Regions from separate parts of the Cellulosimicrobium sp. ES-005 genome, predicted to be linked through region 2. Evidence: predicted binding sites of a transcription regulator. Region 2 holds the regulator's gene; each other region holds the start of a gene.

Evidence for each region. The regulator LexA, encoded in region 2, represses DNA repair genes until DNA is damaged. The targets are predictions, from matches to a motif close to TCGAACANNTGTTCGA.
Region 1: the regulator LexA is predicted to act here: its motif matches at 2,619-2,634, upstream of ABRQ22_RS09340 (Rv2578c family radical SAM protein).
Region 3: the regulator LexA is predicted to act here: its motif matches at 2,182-2,197, upstream of ruvA (Holliday junction branch migration protein RuvA).

Annotation. Positions count from the first base shown of each region.
Region 1 covers NZ_CP159290.1:2,128,919-2,134,995, reverse strand. The annotation lists gene ABRQ22_RS09350 (ATP-binding cassette domain-containing protein) at 1-1,490, opposite strand, end outside; gene ABRQ22_RS09345 (ECF transporter S component) at 1,504-2,229, opposite strand; TPP riboswitch at 2,340-2,459, opposite strand; gene ABRQ22_RS09340 (Rv2578c family radical SAM protein) at 2,643-4,304, shown strand; gene ABRQ22_RS09335 (DUF1330 domain-containing protein) at 4,366-4,680, opposite strand; gene ABRQ22_RS09330 (PPOX class F420-dependent oxidoreductase) at 4,716-5,183, opposite strand; gene aspS (aspartate--tRNA ligase) at 5,389-6,077, shown strand, end outside.
Region 2 covers NZ_CP159290.1:2,429,859-2,435,935, reverse strand. The annotation lists gene ABRQ22_RS10685 (ATP-dependent DNA helicase) at 1-222, shown strand, start outside; gene ABRQ22_RS10680 (L-lactate dehydrogenase) at 269-1,279, shown strand; gene lexA (transcriptional repressor LexA) at 1,438-2,172, opposite strand; gene ABRQ22_RS10670 (LysM peptidoglycan-binding domain-containing protein) at 2,506-2,868, shown strand; gene nrdR (transcriptional regulator NrdR) at 3,297-3,836, shown strand; gene ABRQ22_RS10660 (aldo/keto reductase) at 3,906-4,979, opposite strand; gene ABRQ22_RS10655 (DUF5302 domain-containing protein) at 5,146-5,340, shown strand; gene ABRQ22_RS10650 (pyridoxamine 5'-phosphate oxidase family protein) at 5,433-5,852, opposite strand; gene serA (phosphoglycerate dehydrogenase) at 5,973-6,077, opposite strand, start outside.
Region 3 covers NZ_CP159290.1:2,151,627-2,157,703, forward strand. The annotation lists gene yajC (preprotein translocase subunit YajC) at 1-170, opposite strand, end outside; gene ruvB (Holliday junction branch migration DNA helicase RuvB) at 380-1,456, opposite strand; gene ruvA (Holliday junction branch migration protein RuvA) at 1,459-2,097, opposite strand; gene ruvC (crossover junction endodeoxyribonuclease RuvC) at 2,253-2,822, opposite strand; gene ABRQ22_RS09440 (YebC/PmpR family DNA-binding transcriptional regulator) at 3,033-3,794, opposite strand; gene pdxT (pyridoxal 5'-phosphate synthase glutaminase subunit PdxT) at 3,801-4,451, opposite strand; gene ABRQ22_RS09450 (hypothetical protein) at 4,653-5,204, shown strand; gene ABRQ22_RS09455 (NUDIX domain-containing protein) at 5,257-5,820, opposite strand; gene pdxS (pyridoxal 5'-phosphate synthase lyase subunit PdxS) at 5,883-6,077, opposite strand, start outside.

The DNA.
Region 1 (6,077 bases), 300 kb from region 2:
GCGCCGCCCGCGTCGGCGCGCCCCCGCAGCACGTGGGCGACCGTGGCGGCCTGGGCCCGGTCCAGCCCGAACGTGGGCTCGTCGGCGAGGAGGACCGGCGGGTCCAGGACGGTCGCGGTCGCCAGGGACAGGCGCCGCTGCTCGCCGCCCGAGAGCCGGTACGGGTTCGCGTCGGCGAGGTGCGCGAGCCCGAACGCGGCGAGGGTCCGGGCCACGCGCGCCTTGACGTCGTCGACGCGGGCGAGCCGGGCCGACCAGGCGACCTCCTCGCGCACCGTGCGGGCGACGAGCTGGTGCTCGGGGTCCTGGAACACCATCGCGACGGGCTCGCCCGTCGCGGTCGCCACCTCGCCCGTGGTGCGCTCGAGCCCGGCCAGGCCGCGCAGGAGCGTTGACTTGCCGCCCCCGTTGGGACCGACGACGGCGAGCACCTCGCCCGCGCGGACGTCCAGGTCCACACCGCGCACGACGGCCGGGTCGTCGCTCCGGGACCGCCCGGCGCGGAGTCCGCTGCGGCGGACGGAGAGACCGCGCGCCCGGAGCGCGACCGGTCGCGCCGTGCCGGACGGGGGCCGGTCCGTGGTCGTCGAGCGCGACGGCGAGGACCGCACGAGGTCGACCAGCCAGTCGTCCGTCTCGGGGGAGCCGAGCGCCCCGGGCGCGCCCGCCTGCTCGAGGCGGACGGCGAGGGGTAGCCAGCACCCCAGCCCGGAGAGGTCGTGCGCGTGCTCGCGCAGGACGCGGTCGGTGGGGCCGTGCGCGACGACCCTGCCGTCGCGCCCGAGGACCAGGGTCGCGTCCGGCAGCGCGCCCAGGTCGTCCAGGCGGTGCTCGACGAGCACGACCGAGCGGTGCCGCGGCGCGGCGTCGTCGCCGCCGTCGGGTCCGGGGCGGCGCGCGAGGCCGGCGACGAGGGCCCCGACGTCGTGGGCGGCGGCGGGGTCCAGCAGCGCGGTGGGCTCGTCGAGGACGAGGAGCTCCGGCTCGGCGACGAGCGCCGCGGCGACCGCGACGCGCTGCGCCTCGCCGCCCGACAGCGCGTGGGTCGCGCGGTCGTGCAGGTGCGCGGCGCCGACGGCGGCGAGCGCCGCGGTCGCGCGGGCGTCCGTGGTGCGGGGGTCGGCGCCACGGTTCTCGAGCGCGAACCGCAGCTCCTCGTCCACGCGCGCCAGGCAGAGCTGGTCGCCGGGCCGCTGCTGGACGAGGCCCACGCGGGCGGCGAGCACGGGCGGTGGCACCTCGCGCGGGTCGGCGCCGGTCACGCGGAGGCCGCCCAGGACGACGCCCGGGAGGGTGTGCGGGACGACACCGACCAGCGCGCGCAGGAGGGTCGACTTCCCGCACCCGGACGGGCCGAGGACCAGCAGGCTCGTCCCGGCCGGGACGGTGACGTCGACGCCGTCGAGCACCCGGGTGCCATGGTGCCCGAGGTGCACGGTCACGTCGGCGGCGGTGACAGCGTCGCGCGCGTGCGCGGTCACGTCAGCCACGTGCGCGGTCGCCTCACCCACGGCGGGCCGCGCCGATCGCGAACGCGTCGAGGGTGCCCGTGCGGGCGAGCGCGTCGCCGAGGAGGCGGGCCGCGAGGCCGCACAGCACGACGCACGACACGACCTGGATCCCGAGCCGGAGCATCGCGTAGTCCTGACCGATCCAGCCGAAGCGCACGGCGTTGAAGGCGAACGTGACGAGGGCCGCGCTCACGCCCGACGCGACGAAGACCCACCATCCGAACCGGCGGTAGCGCGTGAGCGCGAACGGCAGCTCGGCGCCGACGCCCTGGACCAGGCCCACGACGAGCAGCAGCGGCCCCGCGGGGGACGCGAGGAAGACGACCTCGACGAGCGCGGCGAGGGTCTCGGCAAGGATGCCGACCCCCGGCTTGCGCACGATGTACGTGGCGAGCGGGCCGACGACGATCCACGCGCCCGCGAGGACGTTCGCGGCGAGGTCCGCGAGGGGGCCCATCGCGAGCTGGAGCGGGGCCCAGAGCTGGACGAACGCCCAGTACACGAACCCGAAGACGACGCCGAGGACGGCGACGAGCACCGTCTCGTGGAGCGTCAGCCCGCGGCGCCGTGCGGGGCGCCCGGTCGGGCGGACCGCGAGACCGGGCACCCCGCCGGCCGACAGGTCGGCCGGCACGCCGGCCGATCCGGTGGGCGGCTGGTCGGTGGGTGCGGCGGCGGTCGGGGTCGCCTGCTGCGGGGTGGTGCGGGGCTCGGCCATGCGGGTTCCCTCCGTCGGGCCCCCGGGGCGAGGGGTGCACGACGGCGCGCCACCGCCGGGCCCGGCGCGCCCGGCCGCGTGCGGGGCGCACGGGCACGAGCGCGCAGGGGACGGTGACGTCGGCCCTGCTCCCTTCGCTGGTACGAACCAGATCAGGTTCCACGGGTCTGCAGGTGGGACGGGTGTCCGGCCTGCACTCTCAGCGCTCGTGCGCTCCCCGGGGGCGTTCGGCCCGACCCTAGGCCCTCGGGGCCACGCGGACAATCCCGGCGTCTCAGCCCGCGGGACGGGCCCTGGGCCGCCCGTGCACCGGCCCTGCGCAGGGTGCGGGTCGCCGCTGACGCGGAGCAGGCGTCCCCCGGGGAGGACCGCGGGGCTTGACCTGGAGATCGAACACCTGTTCGAATGTGCGGGTGAGGTGGGACGGACAAGCGCTCGGCGCGGACGACGGCGCTCTCCCGGGGCTGGAGCGGGCGGGCCTCGTGCGCAGCGTGCGCACGCCCGACTTCGCGGGCATCACGTTCCACGAGGTGACGGCCAAGAGCGCGCTGTCGAAGGTCCCGGCGATGTCGCGCATGCCGTTCCGCTGGACGGTCAACCCGTACCGCGGGTGCAGCCACGCCTGCTCCTACTGCCTCGCGCCGTCCACCCCGGTGCTGCTCGCCGACGGCACGCAGCGACCGATCGGCGAGCTGCGGGTCGGCGACGAGATCGTGGGGACCGCGCCGCACGGCGCCTACCGGCGCTACGTGCGCACGCGCGTGCTCGACCGCTGGACCACCCGCAAGCGCGCGTACCGCGTGACCCTCGCGGACGGCACGCGCCTCGTCGCGAGCGGTGACCACCGGTTCCTCACCGAACGGGGCTGGCGCCATGTCGTCGGCGGGGCCGGGCGCCGCGCCCACCTGGCGCTGGGCGACGTCCTCGTCGGCCCGGGGGCGGCCGCGCTCGCGGGCGGCCGGGTCGCGCTCGAGGGCCGGGACGTCACGGGCGACGAGGCGCTGCGCGTCGACTCGCTCGAGGCGCTCGACGGGCCGGGGGAGGAGACCGAGCTCGTCGACATCACCACCGGGACGCGGGACTTCGTCGCCGCCGGGGTCGTGAGCCACAACTGCTTCGCCCGGCCCACCCACCAGTACCTCGACCTCGACGCGGGCGACGACTTCGACCGCGAGGTCGTGGTCAAGGTGAACGTCGACGAGGTGCTGCGCGCCGAGCTCGCCCGCGCGTCGTGGGGCCGCGAGCCCGTCGCGCTCGGCACGAACACGGACCCCTACCAGCGGGCCGAGGGGCGCTACCGCCTCATGCCGGGCATCATCGACGCGCTCGCGGGCTCCGGCACGCCCCTGTCGGTCCTCACCAAGGGCACGCTCCTGCGCCGCGACCTGCCGCTCCTCGCCGACGCCGCCTCGCGCGTCGAGGTCGGGATCGGCGTCTCGCTCGCGCTGCTGGACCCGACGCTCCAGGCGAGCGTCGAGCCGGGCACGCCCTCACCGCGCGCCCGCCTCGACCTGATCCGCGCCGTCCGCGAGGCGGGCCTGCCGTGCGGCGTCATGGTCGCGCCCGTGCTGCCGTGGCTCACCGACTCCACGCGCGCGCTGACAGACCTGCTCGACGCCGTGAAGGACGCCGGGGCCACGGGGGTCACCGTGCTGCCGCTGCACCTCAAGCCCGGGACGCGCGAGTGGTACCTCGGTTGGCTCGCGCGGGAGCACCCGCAGCTCGTCCCCGGCTACGAGCGGGTCTACGCCCGTGGCGCGTACGCCTCGAAGGCGTACCGCTCGTGGCTGTGGGACCGCGTGCGCCCGATGCTCGAGGCGCGCGGCTTCTCGGTGTCCGGCCACCGCGGTCCCGCGGGCGTCGAGGGGCGGTACCGCCGGGGCGAGCTCGGCGGTCTCGGGGACGGTCACCGCGACCCGGGGCCGCCGACGGACGGCGCCTACCCGAGGGGGAGCCTCGCCGGGTCGCCTCAGGAATCGGACGGGCGCGGCCACGGCGGCGCGCTCGCGGGCATGCCGGTCGACGGCGGGGGTCTGGACGTCGTCGGCGGGGGAGTGGAGCAGGTCCTGTTCTGACCTGGTGGCACCGTCCGGGCGACACCGCGACCGCGACGCCGGCGCGCGTCCGGCGGCTGGATCAGGAGGGCTGGTCGCGGTGCGGGACGGCACCGACACGGACGATGTCCGTCCGTGCCACAGCCCGGTCCCTGAGGTCGGCCAGCGCCACCCGGGCGGGGTCGGCCAGGTACGCGGCGAGCGCGTCGTCATCGGGCAGCTCGATGACCTGCACCTCGGTCGGCAGCGACGCCTCCTGACCGGGCAGCGCGCGCACGCGCGACAGCACGCGCCCGCCGTGCGCGGGCACGAGCGCGAGGACGTCGTCCTCGTACTCGCTCAGCAGGTCGGCGCTGCCCTCGGTGGGCCACAGCATCACGCACAGGGTGATCGGCATGGTCGGCACGCTACGCCGCCGCGCCGGCGGGATCGTCAGCCGTCCGCGAGGCGCGCCGGGAACCCGCCCGTCGCGACCGGGCCCCAGCGCGTGATCGTCAGGCGCACGAGCGACTTGCCCTGCGTCACCATGGCCTCGCGGTACTCGTCCCAGTCCGGGTGCTCGCCGCTGACGGAGCGGTAGTAGTCGACGAGCGGCTCGACGGACTCGGGCAGGTCGATCACCTCGGCCTCGCCGTCGACCTGCACCCACGGGTCCGAGAAGCGCTCGCCCAGCGAGAGCAGCGACGCGCGCGGGTCGCGACGCACGTTGGCCGCCTTCGCGCGCTCCGGGTAGGTCGACACGACGACCCGGCCCGCGTCGTCGACCCCGTACGTGACGGGGCTGAGCTGTGGCCGCCCGTCGGCGCGCGTCGTGACGAGGACGCCGTCGTGCCGGGACCGCAGGAACTGCTCGAGCTCGTCGCGCTCGACGCGCCGGTTCGTCGCGATGGTGCGTGCCACGATCACCCCTTCTGTGCGGGCGGCGGGCCGGTCGGCGCGCGCCGGTGCCGCCGGCCCGGACGCACGACACGGTCGGAACGCTGGTGGAGCGGCGGCACCGCCACGGTATCCGGTCGAGCAGCGCGCCCGCCCGCACTAGACTCGTCCGGACGCGCGCCCGCCCCGGGAGCGCGACCCCCCACCGCCCACCTGGAAGGAACCCTCCGTGCTGCGCACCCGAACGGCCGGCTCACTGCGGGCCGAGCACACCGGTCAGACCGTCACCCTCACGGGCTGGGTCGACCGTCGGCGCGATCACGGAGGCGTGGCCTTCATCGACCTGCGGGACGCGTCCGGCATCGCCCAGGTCGTCATCCGCGACGAGGCCGTCGCGCACCCGCTGCGCAACGAGTTCGTCCTCCAGGTCACCGGCGAGGTCTCGCGCCGGCCCGACGGCAACGAGAACGCGGCCCTGCCCACGGGCGAGATCGAGGTCGTCGCGAGCGACGTCGTCGTGCTCAACACGTCCGAGGCGCTGCCGTTCCAGGTCTCCACGGCGCTCGCGGACACCGAGACGATCGGCGAGGAGGCGCGCCTCAAGCACCGCTACCTGGACCTGCGCCGCCCCGCGCCCGCGCACGCGCTGCGCCTGCGCGCCAAGGTCAACCAGGCCGCGCGCCGCGTGCTCGACGCGGAGGAGTTCGTCGAGATCGAGACGCCCACGCTCACGCGCTCGACGCCCGAGGGTGCGCGCGACTTCCTCGTGCCCGCGCGTCTCGCGCCCGGCTCCTGGTACGCGCTGCCGCAGTCGCCGCAGCTGTTCAAGCAGCTCCTCATGGTCGCGGGCATGGAGCGCTACTACCAGATCGCGCGCTGCTACCGCGACGAGGACTTCCGCGCCGACCGGCAGCCCGA
Region 2 (6,077 bases):
TTCATGCAGGTCTCCGCGACGCACGCCGCCCTCCTGCTCGCGCAGGGCGCCGGCCGGCTCGTCCGGTCCACCACGGACCGAGGCGTGGTCGCGGTCCTCGACCCGCGTCTCGTGACCGCGCGCTACGGCACGTTCCTCACGCGGTCCATGCCGGGGTTCTGGCAGACGACCGACCGCGACGTCGCCACCGGTGCGCTCCGGCGCCTCGCCGCCCTAGGCTGAGTCCTTTCCGCGGTCTTCACGATTCCAGCGACTTCACGGAGGCGACATGACGACGAGCACGTCCCCGCAGGGCACGGGCGACGCGAGCACGGGTGGGCCGGGAGGGGGAGCGCGGACGACCAAGCTGGCGATCGTCGGCGCGGGTGCGGTCGGGTCGACCCTGGCGTACGCGGCCCTCATGCGCGGGGCCGCGCGCACCGTGGCGCTCCTGGACGTGAACCGGGCGAAGGTCGACGCGGAGGTGGCGGACCTCCAGCACGGCATCCAGTTCATGCCGATGGCCCGGGTCGAGGGGTCGGACGACGTCGCGGTGTGCGCGGGGGCCGACGTGGTCGTCGTGACGGCCGGGGCGAAGCAGAAGCCGGGCCAGACGCGGCTCGACCTCGCCGAGGGCACGATCGGCCTCATGCGGACGATCCTGCCGGGTCTCGTGGAGGTCGCCCCGGACGCGGTCTACGTCATGGTGACCAACCCCGTCGACATCGTCACCTACGCGGCGCTCAAGTTCTCCGGGCTGCCGCCCTCGCAGCTCTTCGGCAGCGGGACCGTCCTCGACTCCTCGCGGCTGCGCTTCCTCGTGGCCCAGCACTGCGGCGTCGCGGTGCAGAACGTCCACGCGTACATCGCCGGCGAGCACGGCGACAGCGAGATCCCGCTGTGGAGCTCGGCGACCATCGGCGGCGTCCCGCTCCTCGAGTGGCCGGGCCTGGGCGGCCGCGGTCCGCTCACGGCGGACGTGCGCGACGACATCGCGCGCGAGGTCGTGCAGTCGGCCTACCGGATCATCGCGGGCAAGGGGGCGACGAACTACGCCGTGGGGCTCGCGGGTACGCGCATCATCGAGGCCGTGCTCGACGACGAGCACCGCATCCTGCCCGTCTCGACGCTGCTCGACGGCGCGTACGGGCTCGACGACGTGTGCCTCTCGCTGCCGACGCTCGTCGACCGGCGTGGCGCCACCGAGCGGGTCGAGGTCCCGCTGTCCGACGCGGAGCTCGCCGGGCTGCGCTCGTCCGCCGAGTCGCTGCACGCCGTCGCCCGGCGCTTCGGTCTCTGACCGACCGGTTCGCCGGCGGGTCCGGAACGGCGTGTGAGAGCCGGGTGGTCGACGACCACCCGGCTCTCGGCGCTTCCGACCGCGACGTGCCGGCGCCCGCCTCGTCCGCCCCGCGAGGGACCGCTCGGGAGGGTGCGGCGACGGACGGTCCGTGCGGCTCAGAGGCTGCGCAGCACGGAGACGACGCGGCCGAGGACCTGGGCGTCGTCGCCAGGGATCGGGTCGTACGCGGCGTTGTGCGGCATGAGCCAGACGCGACCGTCCGCGCGGCGCAGGGACTTCACCGTGGCCTCGCCGTCGATCATCGCCGCGACGATCTCGCCGTTCTCCGCGACGGGCTGGCGGCGGACGACGACCCAGTCGCCGTCGCAGATCGCGGCGTCGACCATCGAGTCGCCCTGCACCCGCAGGAGGAAGAGCTCGCCCTCGCCGACGAGCTGGCGAGGCAGCGGGAAGACGTCCTCGACGACCTGCTCTGCGAGGATCGGGCCGCCGGCGGCGATGCGGCCGACGACCGGGACGTAGGACGGAGCCGGGTGCGCCTCGTCGTACGCGGGCTCGGGCGCGGAGCCCGCTGCCGTGAGCGGGGTGGCGCGGCGCGCGTCGTCCGGCTGGACGACCTCGATCGCGCGGGGGCGGTTCGGGTCGCGACGCAGGAAGCCCTTGCGCTCGAGAGTCGTGAGCTGGTGCTTCACCGACGACGGGCTCGTCAGGCCCACGGCCTCGCCGATCTCCCGCATGCTCGGCGGGTAGCCGCGCTGCTCGACGCACGCGCGGATGGTCTCGAGCACGAGGCGCTGGCGCGGCGTGAGCCCGTCACCCCCCGCCGACCCGTCCGGGAGCTCCCGCACCTCGGCGAGCCCCCGTGCCCTGTCCGTGCCTCGTCCCGCCATGGTCGCTCCGCCTTCGTCCGTCGCGGCCGCCGACGCCTCCCGGGCGTGCGGCCTCCCCTCCCCGGGGCGTGCGCTCCGGGACCTCGGTCGCCCCTCCGGGTCCGAGCGGACATGTCCGGCGAACCGACCTGACCCCAGGCTAGGGGAGGTTGCGACACGAATCAAACACCTGTTCGAGCATGTCTCGACTCTGTCGGTCGTTCGTGATAGACCTTCGTACAGGTGTTCTACGTACACGTGTTCGACCGACCTGGTCGGCGCGGAGGCGAAGGGCTCGCGGCGTCCGATCGACCGGGGAAGGCGATCGGGCCCGCGGGCCGGGACGGAGCAGGCATGGATGCGATGGCGATCTCGACGGTCGGGCCTCTCGGCCCTGCGGGCGGGGCGACGGGGCGTGCGGAGGAGCGGCCGCTGCGGCTCACGCGCCGGGGCCGCGTGGTCCTCGTGCTCCTGGCCGCCGTGGTCCTGCTGCTGGCCGCGCGGGTGGGCGTCGCCGTCGCGAGCGGCCCGGGCGAGCCCGTGGAGGTCCGGGTGCACGTCGTGAGCTCGGGGGAGACGCTGTGGGAGCTCGCGCAGGGGGTGGCGGCGCCGGGAGAGGACCTGCGCGACGTCGTGAGCGGGCTCGCCGAGCTCAACGGGCTCTCGTCCTCGGGCCTCCAGGCCGGCCAGAAGATCCTCCTCCCGGCGTCCGCCTGAGGCCGGCTGGGCGCCCTCGGTGCGGACGCGAGAGCGCGCTGTGACGCAGGACACGGGCGAAACCGGGCCCCGTGCGGTGCGCAGGGGTTGCGGCATCATTTAGGTCGCCCTAAGTTAGTGTCACCTCACAACGCCGGCTGGGGGGCTGGGCGGACGAGGTGAGGAGCGCGCGGTCCACCGCGACTCCTGTGCACGTCGCCGCGCGTGAGGCGAGTCACGCGCGAGATGGGGACGGGGGCGTCCCGACGGGGGCGGTCGACCACGACCGCCCCCGTTCTGCCGTCCACGAGCACCGGTGCGGCCGTCTGCGCGCCGACGACGCGGCGGGCGCGAGCGGCCGGCGTCGGAGGCGTGTTGCACGGTCCCGCCGCGACGGCATACGTTCGTCGCGCCGACCTGTCGGCGCGAACCCCGCGGAGGAGCCCGCCATGCACTGCCCGTTCTGCCGCCACGCGGACTCCCGCGTCGTCGACTCGCGCACCTCGGACGACGGCGCGTCGATCCGTCGGCGCCGCCAGTGCCCCGAGTGCAACCGCCGCTTCACGACGATCGAGACCGCGAGCCTGTCCGTGGTCAAGCGCTCCGGCGTCACGGAGCCCTTCTCGCGCGAGAAGATCGTCAACGGCGTGCGCAAGGCCTGCCAGGGGCGACCCGTCAACGAGGACGACCTCGCGGTGCTCGCGCAGCGCGTCGAGGAGACCATCCGGGCGAGCGGCAGCGCCGAGCTCGACGCGTACGAGATCGGGCTCGCGATCCTCGGGCCGCTGCGCGAGCTCGACGAGGTCGCCTACCTGCGCTTCGCGAGCGTCTACCAGGCGTTCGACTCGCTCGAGGACTTCGAGAGCGCGATCACGTCGCTGCGCGTCGAGCGCGAGGAGCGCGAGACGGCCGCGGCCCGGGCCGAGGAGGGCTCGAGCGGCACCGCTCCGGGGGCGGACGTTCGCGGGGAGGTCGCACCGCACGCCTGAGGCCGCACGCGCGAGGGCACGTCGCGGCCCCGGCAGGGGTCCCGCGTCGTCGGCGCGCGTCCGGCGGGCCTACAGGTCGCTGGACCGCGACGCCCAGATGTTGATGCCGGTGTCCGCGGGCAGCGCGTCGACGGCAGCGAGCTCCTCGGCGGAGAGCGCCGGCGCGTCGAGCGCGGCGAGGTTCTCGTCGAGCTGCCGCGTCGAGCTCGCGCCGAGCAGCACGGACGTGACGCGCTCGTCCCGCATCGCCCAGAGGATCGCCGTCGTGGCGAGGCTGCGCCCGTGGGCGCGGGCGAGGTCGTCGAGCCGGCGGACGTGGTCGAGGTTCGCCTCCGAGAGGAACGCCGGTCGGAGCGGCCCCCCGCGCGCCGCGCGCGAGTCGTCCGGAACCCCGCGCAGGTACCGGTCGGTGAGCATCCCCTGGGCGAGCGGCGAGAAGGCGACGACGCCGAGCCCCGCGGCGCCCGCGACGTCGAGCACGGACGCGCCCGCGGGGTCGTGCGGGTCGGGCTCCTCGACCCACCGGTTGAGCATCGAGTACGATACCTGCGTCACGACGAGGTCGACGCCCACCTGCTCCGCGACCCGCAGCGCCTCCCGGGTGCGACGCGCCGAGTAGGACGAGATGCCCGCGTACCGCGCGCGACCCGAACGGACCGCGGTGGCGAGCGCACCGACCGTCTCCTCGAGCGGCGTCGTCGGGTCGAAGCGGTGGGAGTAGAAGATGTCGACGTGGTCGAGCCCGAGGCGACGCAGCGAGGCGTCGAGCGAGGAGAGCAGGTACTTGCGCGAGCCGCCCTCGCCGTAGGGGCCGGGCCCCATGCGGTAGCCGGCCTTGGTCGTCACGACGAGCTCGTCGCGCACCGTCCGCAGCTCGCGCGCGAGGAGGTGCCCCAGGGACTCCTCGGCCGCTCCGCCCGGCGGGCCGTAGTTGTTCGCGAGATCGAGGTGGGTCACGCCGCGGTCGACCGCGTGCAGCACGATCTCGCGCTGCGTCGCCCGCGGGTCGGCGTCGCCGAAGTTCTGCCACAGGCCCAGCGACACCGCCGGCAGCGCCAGCCCGGACCGACCGAGACGGCGGTGCGGCAGCGGGGCCCGGTCCGGGAACGGGGGAGCGGCGGAGGCGGAGGAGTCGGTCGGCACGCGGCCGACGCTACCCGACACCGTCCGGCCGTCCGTCGGAGACCGGCCGACCGGCGGACAAATCAGGTGGCGTCCGGCGACGCGGTGCGGGAGGCTGGCGAGGTGCCCGCACCGTCGGGCCGACCGCAGTGCACGACCGAGTTCCCCCATCGACGAGGAGACCGCCATGGCGTCCGACCAGCAGCGATCCGCTGCAGACACCGCACCGACCGACGAGGCCAAGGCGAAGTTCCGGGAGGCGCTCGACCGGAAGAACGCGGCGCGCCACCGCACGGCCGACGGCGAGTCCAACACCGGGTCGGTGCACGGGTCCGAGACCGTGGGGCCGGTCCAGCGCACGTTCCGCCGCAAGTCCGGCTGACGGCCGCCTCCGGCTCAGCGTTCGTCGTCGTCCGGTCGCCCCGTCGGGGGCGGCCGGACGACCTGCGTCGGCGCCCTGACGGGGAAGTGCGGCTAGGCCTCCGACCGGGCGAAGCGTCGCCCCGTCACCTCGCGGACCTCGATGACGACCCATTCCTCGGTCGGGACGTCCACGACGGGGACGAGGGGTGCGGCGTCCTCCTGGACGGCGTCGACCTCGTGCTCGCTGCGCGGCCGGTGCGCGGTGCCGCGGGCGACGACGCTCCACGCCCCGTCGTCGTCCACGTGGTCCCACTCGAGAGCGACGCGTTCGTTGGTCGCCAGGGTCGCGAGCTTGGTCCCGGGGACGGTGCGGAACGCGAGCGTGCGCTCGTGCGCCCGCACCGTGACGGGGTAGATGTCCGGCTCGCCCCGCACGCTCACGGCGAGGCGTGCGACGTGGGTCCCCTCCACGAGGTCCCACGACGCGTCGGCGTCGAGGATCTGCGGCCCGTCGTGCGTGTATCCGGTCATGCCTCATCGTGGCACCGCCGAGCGCGGGGCGCTCAGCGGCGAAGGTCATGCCGCCCGAGGACCTTCGCCGCGTGCGCCGGGGCGACCCGGTGCACGCGGCGAAGGCGCTCGCGGTGGGCGTCAGTCGAGGACGCGCAGGGCGATCGTCTGCTCCATCGCGGCCAGGGCCTCGATGACGGCGGGCTCGACGCGCGAGCCGACGTCCGTGACGACGTAGCCGATCTC
Region 3 (6,077 bases), 280 kb from region 2:
TCGACGTCGACGATCGTGCCGAACATGCCGGAACCCGTCATCACCTCCTGCCCGGGGGCGAGGTTCGCCCGGAAGTTCTGGGCCTCGCGCTGCTGCTTGCGGGTGCGGCTGGTCATGAGGAACATCGCGCCCGCCGCGAGGGCGAGGATGAGGATGAAGCTGATATCCATGACGGAGTCTCGTGTCCTGTTCTGTGCGGGATCTGCGCGCAGTCTAGGCGTGCGCGCACGGTTCACCAACGAGCCGTCCCGCCGGGGAGTTCCGCCCGCTCGGGCCCCACCCATTCTAGGACCACGTTCGGCGCACCTGTGACCGTCGTCACGGGACGCGCGCCGGACGCGCGGACGGGCTCGCCTCCGGGCTCCCGACGGGACCGCCGTCAGGCGTCGAACAGGGTGCCGCCCTCGCGCGGCGGCGTGAGCCCCAGGTGCGCCCAGGCGGCGGGCGTCGCGACCCGGCCCCGGGGAGTCCGTCCGATCAGACCTTCGCGCACCAGGTACGGCTCGGCGACCGTCTCGACCGTCTCCGCCTCCTCGCCGACCGTCACGGCGAGCGTCGTCAGCCCGACCGGGCCGCCGTTGAAGCGCGTGCACAGGGCCGTCAGGACCGCCCGGTCGAGGCGGTCCAGGCCGATGGGGTCCACCTCGTAGACCTCGAGCGCTGCGCGCGCGGCCGCGAGGTCCATGCTCCCGTCGCCGCGGACCTGCGCCCAGTCGCGCACGCGCCGCAGCAGGCGGTTGGCGATGCGGGGCGTGCCCCGCGAGCGACCGGCGATCTCGCGCGCGGCGTCCGGGTCGAGCACGACGCCGAGCAGCCCGGCGGACCGGGAGAGCACGCGCTCGAGCTCCTCGCTCGAGTAGAAGTCGAGGTGCCCGGTGAACCCGAACCGGTCGCGCAGCGGCGCCGGCAGCAGGCCCGCGCGCGTCGTGGCACCGACGGCGGTGAAGGGCGGCAGCGAGAGCGGGATCGCGCTCGCGCCCGCGCCCTTGCCCACGACGACGTCGACCCGGAAGTCCTCCATCGCCATGTAGAGGAGCTCCTCCGCGGGCCGCGCGAGGCGGTGGATCTCGTCGATGAAGAGCACCTCGCCCTCCTCGAGCGAGGACAGGACGGCCGCGAGGTCCCCGGCGTGCTGGATCGCCGGCCCGGACGTGACGCGCAGCGACGTCCCGAGCTCCGCCGCGATGATCATGGCGAGCGTCGTCTTCCCGAGCCCGGGTGGCCCGGACAGCAGCACGTGGTCCGGCGAGCTCCCGCGGGCGAGCGCGGCCTGGAGCACGAGCGAGAGCTGGTCGCGCACGACGGCCTGCCCGACGAACTCCTCGAGCCTGCGGGGGCGCAGCGCCGCCTCGGCGGCGCGCTCGAGGTCGTCCGCTCCCGCCGCGACGATCCGCTCGGACGAGAACGTGCCGTCCCCGCCGAAGCCGTCCACGCCCACCTGGTCGAAGTTCGCCACGGTCAGCCCCTCGGTCCGCCGAGGACGCGCAGCGCGGCACGCAGCGCGCCGGCCACGTCGGGCGCCTCGACGACGTCGACACCGGCCTCGGCGAGGACGGTGGAGACGGCGTCGTCCGCGGCCTTGAGGTTCCAGCCGAGCCCGACGAGCGCCTCGACCACCTGGTCCCGACGGTCGTCGACCGGGCGCGGGCCGGTCCCGGTGGCCGGCGCGCCCGCCCCGGGGGCGTCGGCCCCGGTGGGCGGCCCGAGCTTGTCGCCCAGCTCGAGCGCGATCCGCTGCGCGCCCTTGGTGCCGATGCCGGGGACACGCACCAGGGCGGCGATGTCGCCACCTCCCACGGCGCGTCGCAGGGCGTCGGGCGTGTGCACCGCGAGCATCGCGAGCGCGAGCCGCGGCCCGACGCCGCTGACGGTCTGGACGGTCTCGAAGACGGTCCGCTCGTCGTCGTCGGCGAACCCGTAGAGGGTGAAGGAGTCCTCGCGGACCACGAGGCTCGTCGCGAGCCGAGCGTCCTCGCCCACGCGCAGGCCCGCGAGGGTCGCCGGCGTGGCGTGCACGAGGTAGCCCACTCCCCCGACCTCGAGCACGGCGCGGTCGAGCTGGACGCTCGCCACGACTCCGCTCAGCGACGCGATCACCCAGGCTCCTCTCCCGGTCGGCTCCGCCGACCTGGTCCGATGGTCCGCCGGCGCGACGACCGCGGACGGCGCCGAGAAGGTGTGTCGAACACCCGTACGACCGCGGTCACTCTAGCAAGGTGCGCCCACGCCCCGGCCGACCGACACGGGCGCCGTCAGCGCGGTGCCCGCCGGGCCTTCGCCGCGTGCTCGGCCGCGGCCCAGGCACGCTGCGCCGGCGTCAGCTCGTGCCGCTCGCCGCCCTGGAGCGCGCCCGAGGGTCGCCACAGGTGGCAGATCGCGAGCGCGAGCGCGTCGGCGGCGTCCGCGGGCCTCGGCGGCTCCGCGAGCCCCAGGATGCTCGCGACCATGCGCTGGACCTGCTCCTTGCCCGCGCGCCCGCTCCCCGTGACCGCAGCCTTGACCTCGGACGGCGTGTGCAGCGCGACGGGGACGCCCCGCTTTGCCGCGCCGACCATCGCGAGACCCGCGGCCTGGGCCGTGCCCATCACGGTCCCGACGTTGTGCTGGGCGAACACGCGCTCGACCGCGACGACGTCCGGAACGTGCTCGTCGAACCACGCGTCGAGCCGCTCCGCGATCCGCAGCAGCCGCAGGTCCACGCTGAGGTCCGGGTCCGTCCGGATCACGCCGACGGCCACGAGCTCGGCCCGCCGCCCCCGCGCGGAGTCCACCACCCCGACGCCGCACCGGGTCAGCCCAGGATCCACACCGAGAACGCGCACCCCGCTAGCCTCCCACGAGCCGACGACGGAACCTCGGCGCCTCGCGGGCACGCACCGAGGTGAGCCGACACCGGCGGGGTGGGTGGGACGCGCGCGGTCGTGGCGGGCCTGGCGGGAGCCGCGAGGGACGAGCGGCGGATGGTAGACCGCGCGCGTCCCACCCACCCCGCACCCAGGGCGACCAGACCTCACCTCGGGCGAACCCAGCGGTCAGTCGTCGTTCTCGAGCTCCGCCATGACCTCGTCCGACGCGTCGAAGTTCGCGTAGACGTTCTGCACGTCGTCGCTGTCCTCGAGCGCGTCGATGAGGCGCAGGATCTTGCGCGCGCCGTCGGCGTCGACCTCGACCTCCATGGACGGGTGCCAGATCGAGTCGGCGGAGTCGTACTCGAGCCCCGCCTCCTGGATCGCCGTGCGCACGGCGACGAGGTCGCTCGCCTCGCACAGGACCTCGATGACCTCGCCGGAGTCGGTGACCTCCTCGGCGCCCGCCTCGAGCGCGGCGAGCATGACGTCGTCCTCGGTCACGCCGTCCGCCTTCGGCACGACGACGAGGCCCTTGCGCGAGAAGAGGTAGGACACGGAGCCCGGGTCGGCGAGGTTGCCGCCGTTGCGGCTGAACGCGAGGCGGACCTCGGAGGCCGCCCGGTTCTTGTTGTCGGTGAGGCACTCGACCAGGACGGCGATGCCGTTGGGGCCGTAGCCCTCGTACATGATCGTCTGGTAGTCGACGGCGTCGGCGCCCGTGCCGGACCCGCGCTTGACGGCGCGGTCGATGTTGTCGTTGGGGACCGACGACTTCTTCGCCTTCTGGATGGCGTCGAACAGCGTCGGGTTGCCCGCGGGGTCACCGCCGCCGGTGCGCGCCGCGACCTCGATGTTCTTGATGAGCTTCGCGAAGAGCTTGCCGCGCTTGGCGTCGATGGCCGCCTTCTTGTGCTTGGTCGTGGCCCACTTGGAGTGCCCTGACATGCGTTCCTACCCCTTCGCGATTCTGACGAACAGCTCGTGCACGCGCGCGTCCCCGGAGATCTCCGGGTGGAACGAGGTGGCGAGCAGCGATCCCTGCTGGACTGCGACGATCCTACCGGCGGCGGCCGCGGGGATGCCGGGCGCCTCGTGATCGGGGATGCGCGCGAGCACGTCGACGCCCGGGCCGACCTCCTCGACCCACGGCGCGCGGATGAACACCGCGTGCACGGTGCCCGCCCCCTCGGCCCCGGCGCGACCGCCGTCCTGGGGGGCGATGCCGGCGAACGCGAGGTCGGTCTCGAACGAGTCGACCTGCCGGCCAAAGGCGTTGCGCCGGACCGTCACGTCGAGCCCGCCGATGGTCCGCTGGTCGGCCGTGCCGCCGAGGATGCGGTCCGCGAGCAGGATCATGCCGGCGCACGAGCCGTAGACCGGCAGGCCCTCGGCGATGCGTGCGCGCAGCGGCTCGTCGAGCTCGAAGATCCGCAGGAGCTTCTCGATGGTGGTCGACTCGCCCCCGGGGAGCACGAGCCCGTCGACCGCGGCGAGCTCCTCGGGGCGCCGCACGCCGACCGTGCGCGCGCCGGCGGCCTCGAGCGCGGCGCGGTGCTCGCGCACGTCGCCCTGCAGCGCCAGGACTCCGATCGTGGTCGTCACGAACGGGAATGATACGTCCGTCGCCGCCCGCACCCCGCCACACCGGTTGCTAGCCTCGCCGTCGTGACCACTCCGCCCGGCCCCGGACCGACACCGCCGTATCCTGCCCAGCCGCCGTCCGGGTATCCCGGTCCTTCGGTCCCGTACCCCGGTCTCCCGCCCCGTCCGCCGCGGAGCACGCGCGGCGCGACGGTCCTGATCGTGGTCGGCGCGGTCCTGCTGGCGGTCGCGCTCGTCGCCGGCGTCCTGGGCGCCACGACCTTCCTGCGGGCGCTGCCGACGGGCGTCGTCGACAGCACGGGCGCCCCCGGCTCGGCCGCGCTCGCCTCCGGCGACGTCCCGGGCGAGGCGGACGTCGCGCTCTCGGGCGGTCGACCGTTCAGCGTGTGGGCGGTCGTGCCGATCGGCGCCGAGGGATTCGACGCCGACGACGTCACCGTGACCTGCCCCGACGGCGACCTCGACGTGCGGCACCCCTCCGTCTCCGGGAGCTCCGGCTTCGGCTCGCACGAGGCGACGACCGTCGCCGAGGTGACCTCGCCGTCGGCCCAGACGTGCACCGTGGCCGTCGCCCAGGGCGACGCGTCCCCCGGGGCGACGTTCGTCGTCACCGAGGGCTGGCGGTTCGGCGAGTTCTTCGCGACGGTCGGCGGCACGATCCTGCTGTGGTTCGTCGCGATCGGCGGGGCGGTCCTCGGTCTGGGGCTCCTCGTCGGCGGGATCGTGTGGCGGGTCGTCGCCCGTCGTCCGTAGCACCGGGCAGGCACTCGCGCGCCGCGGCGGGACTGCCGCGTCGGCCCGGACCTCAGTCCTCGCGAGCTGTCCCGAGGTGGTGCGTGACGCCGTCCCACCCGCGCAGCAGCGGCGCGACGAGGTCGGCCAGGCCCTCGGGGAACACCTCGATCTCGACGCCGCGCAGGTCGTCGAGCGACCACCAGCGCATCTCGTCGACGACGTCGTGCTCGACGTCGGTCCACCCGTCCCGGCTCAGCTCGCCGCGGGCGGTGGTGCCGTCCGTGCGCGCGAGGTAGAGCACCTCGTCCTGGCGGCAGTGCCGGCGGTAGAAGTCGAAGATCGCGCTGCGCGTGTAGACCGGACCCACGAGCGCGTCCGGGTCGAGCCGGATCCCGGTCTCCTCGTGGACCTCGCGCAGCGCCGCGTCGCGGTCGCTCTCACCGGGGTCGACGCCCCCGCCGATGGTGAACCACCACGAGCGCTCGGGCTGGTCCACGTCGTGCCCGCGGGCCAGGAGGATCCGGTCGGCGTCGTCGAGGAGCAGGACGCGGGCGCCCCGACGGAAGTAGAGCCCGTCGTCCCCGAGAACCCAGTCGGGTCCCAGGGACGACGGCGCTCCGGCGGCCTCGGCCATGCGCGCGCGTCAGCCGTCCGTCGCCGGCACTGCGACGGACGGCAGGCCCGTGGCGCGCTCCGTCACCAGCCGCGCTCGGCGAACTGGATCGACCGCGCCGGCTCGTCGACGTTGAGGCCGACCATCGCCTCGCCCAGACCGCGCGAGACCTTCGCGACGACGTCCGGGTCGTCGTAGAACGTCGTCGCCTTGACGATCGCGGCGGCACGCTGCTCCGGGTTGCCGGACTTGAAGATGCCGGAGCCGACGAAGACGCC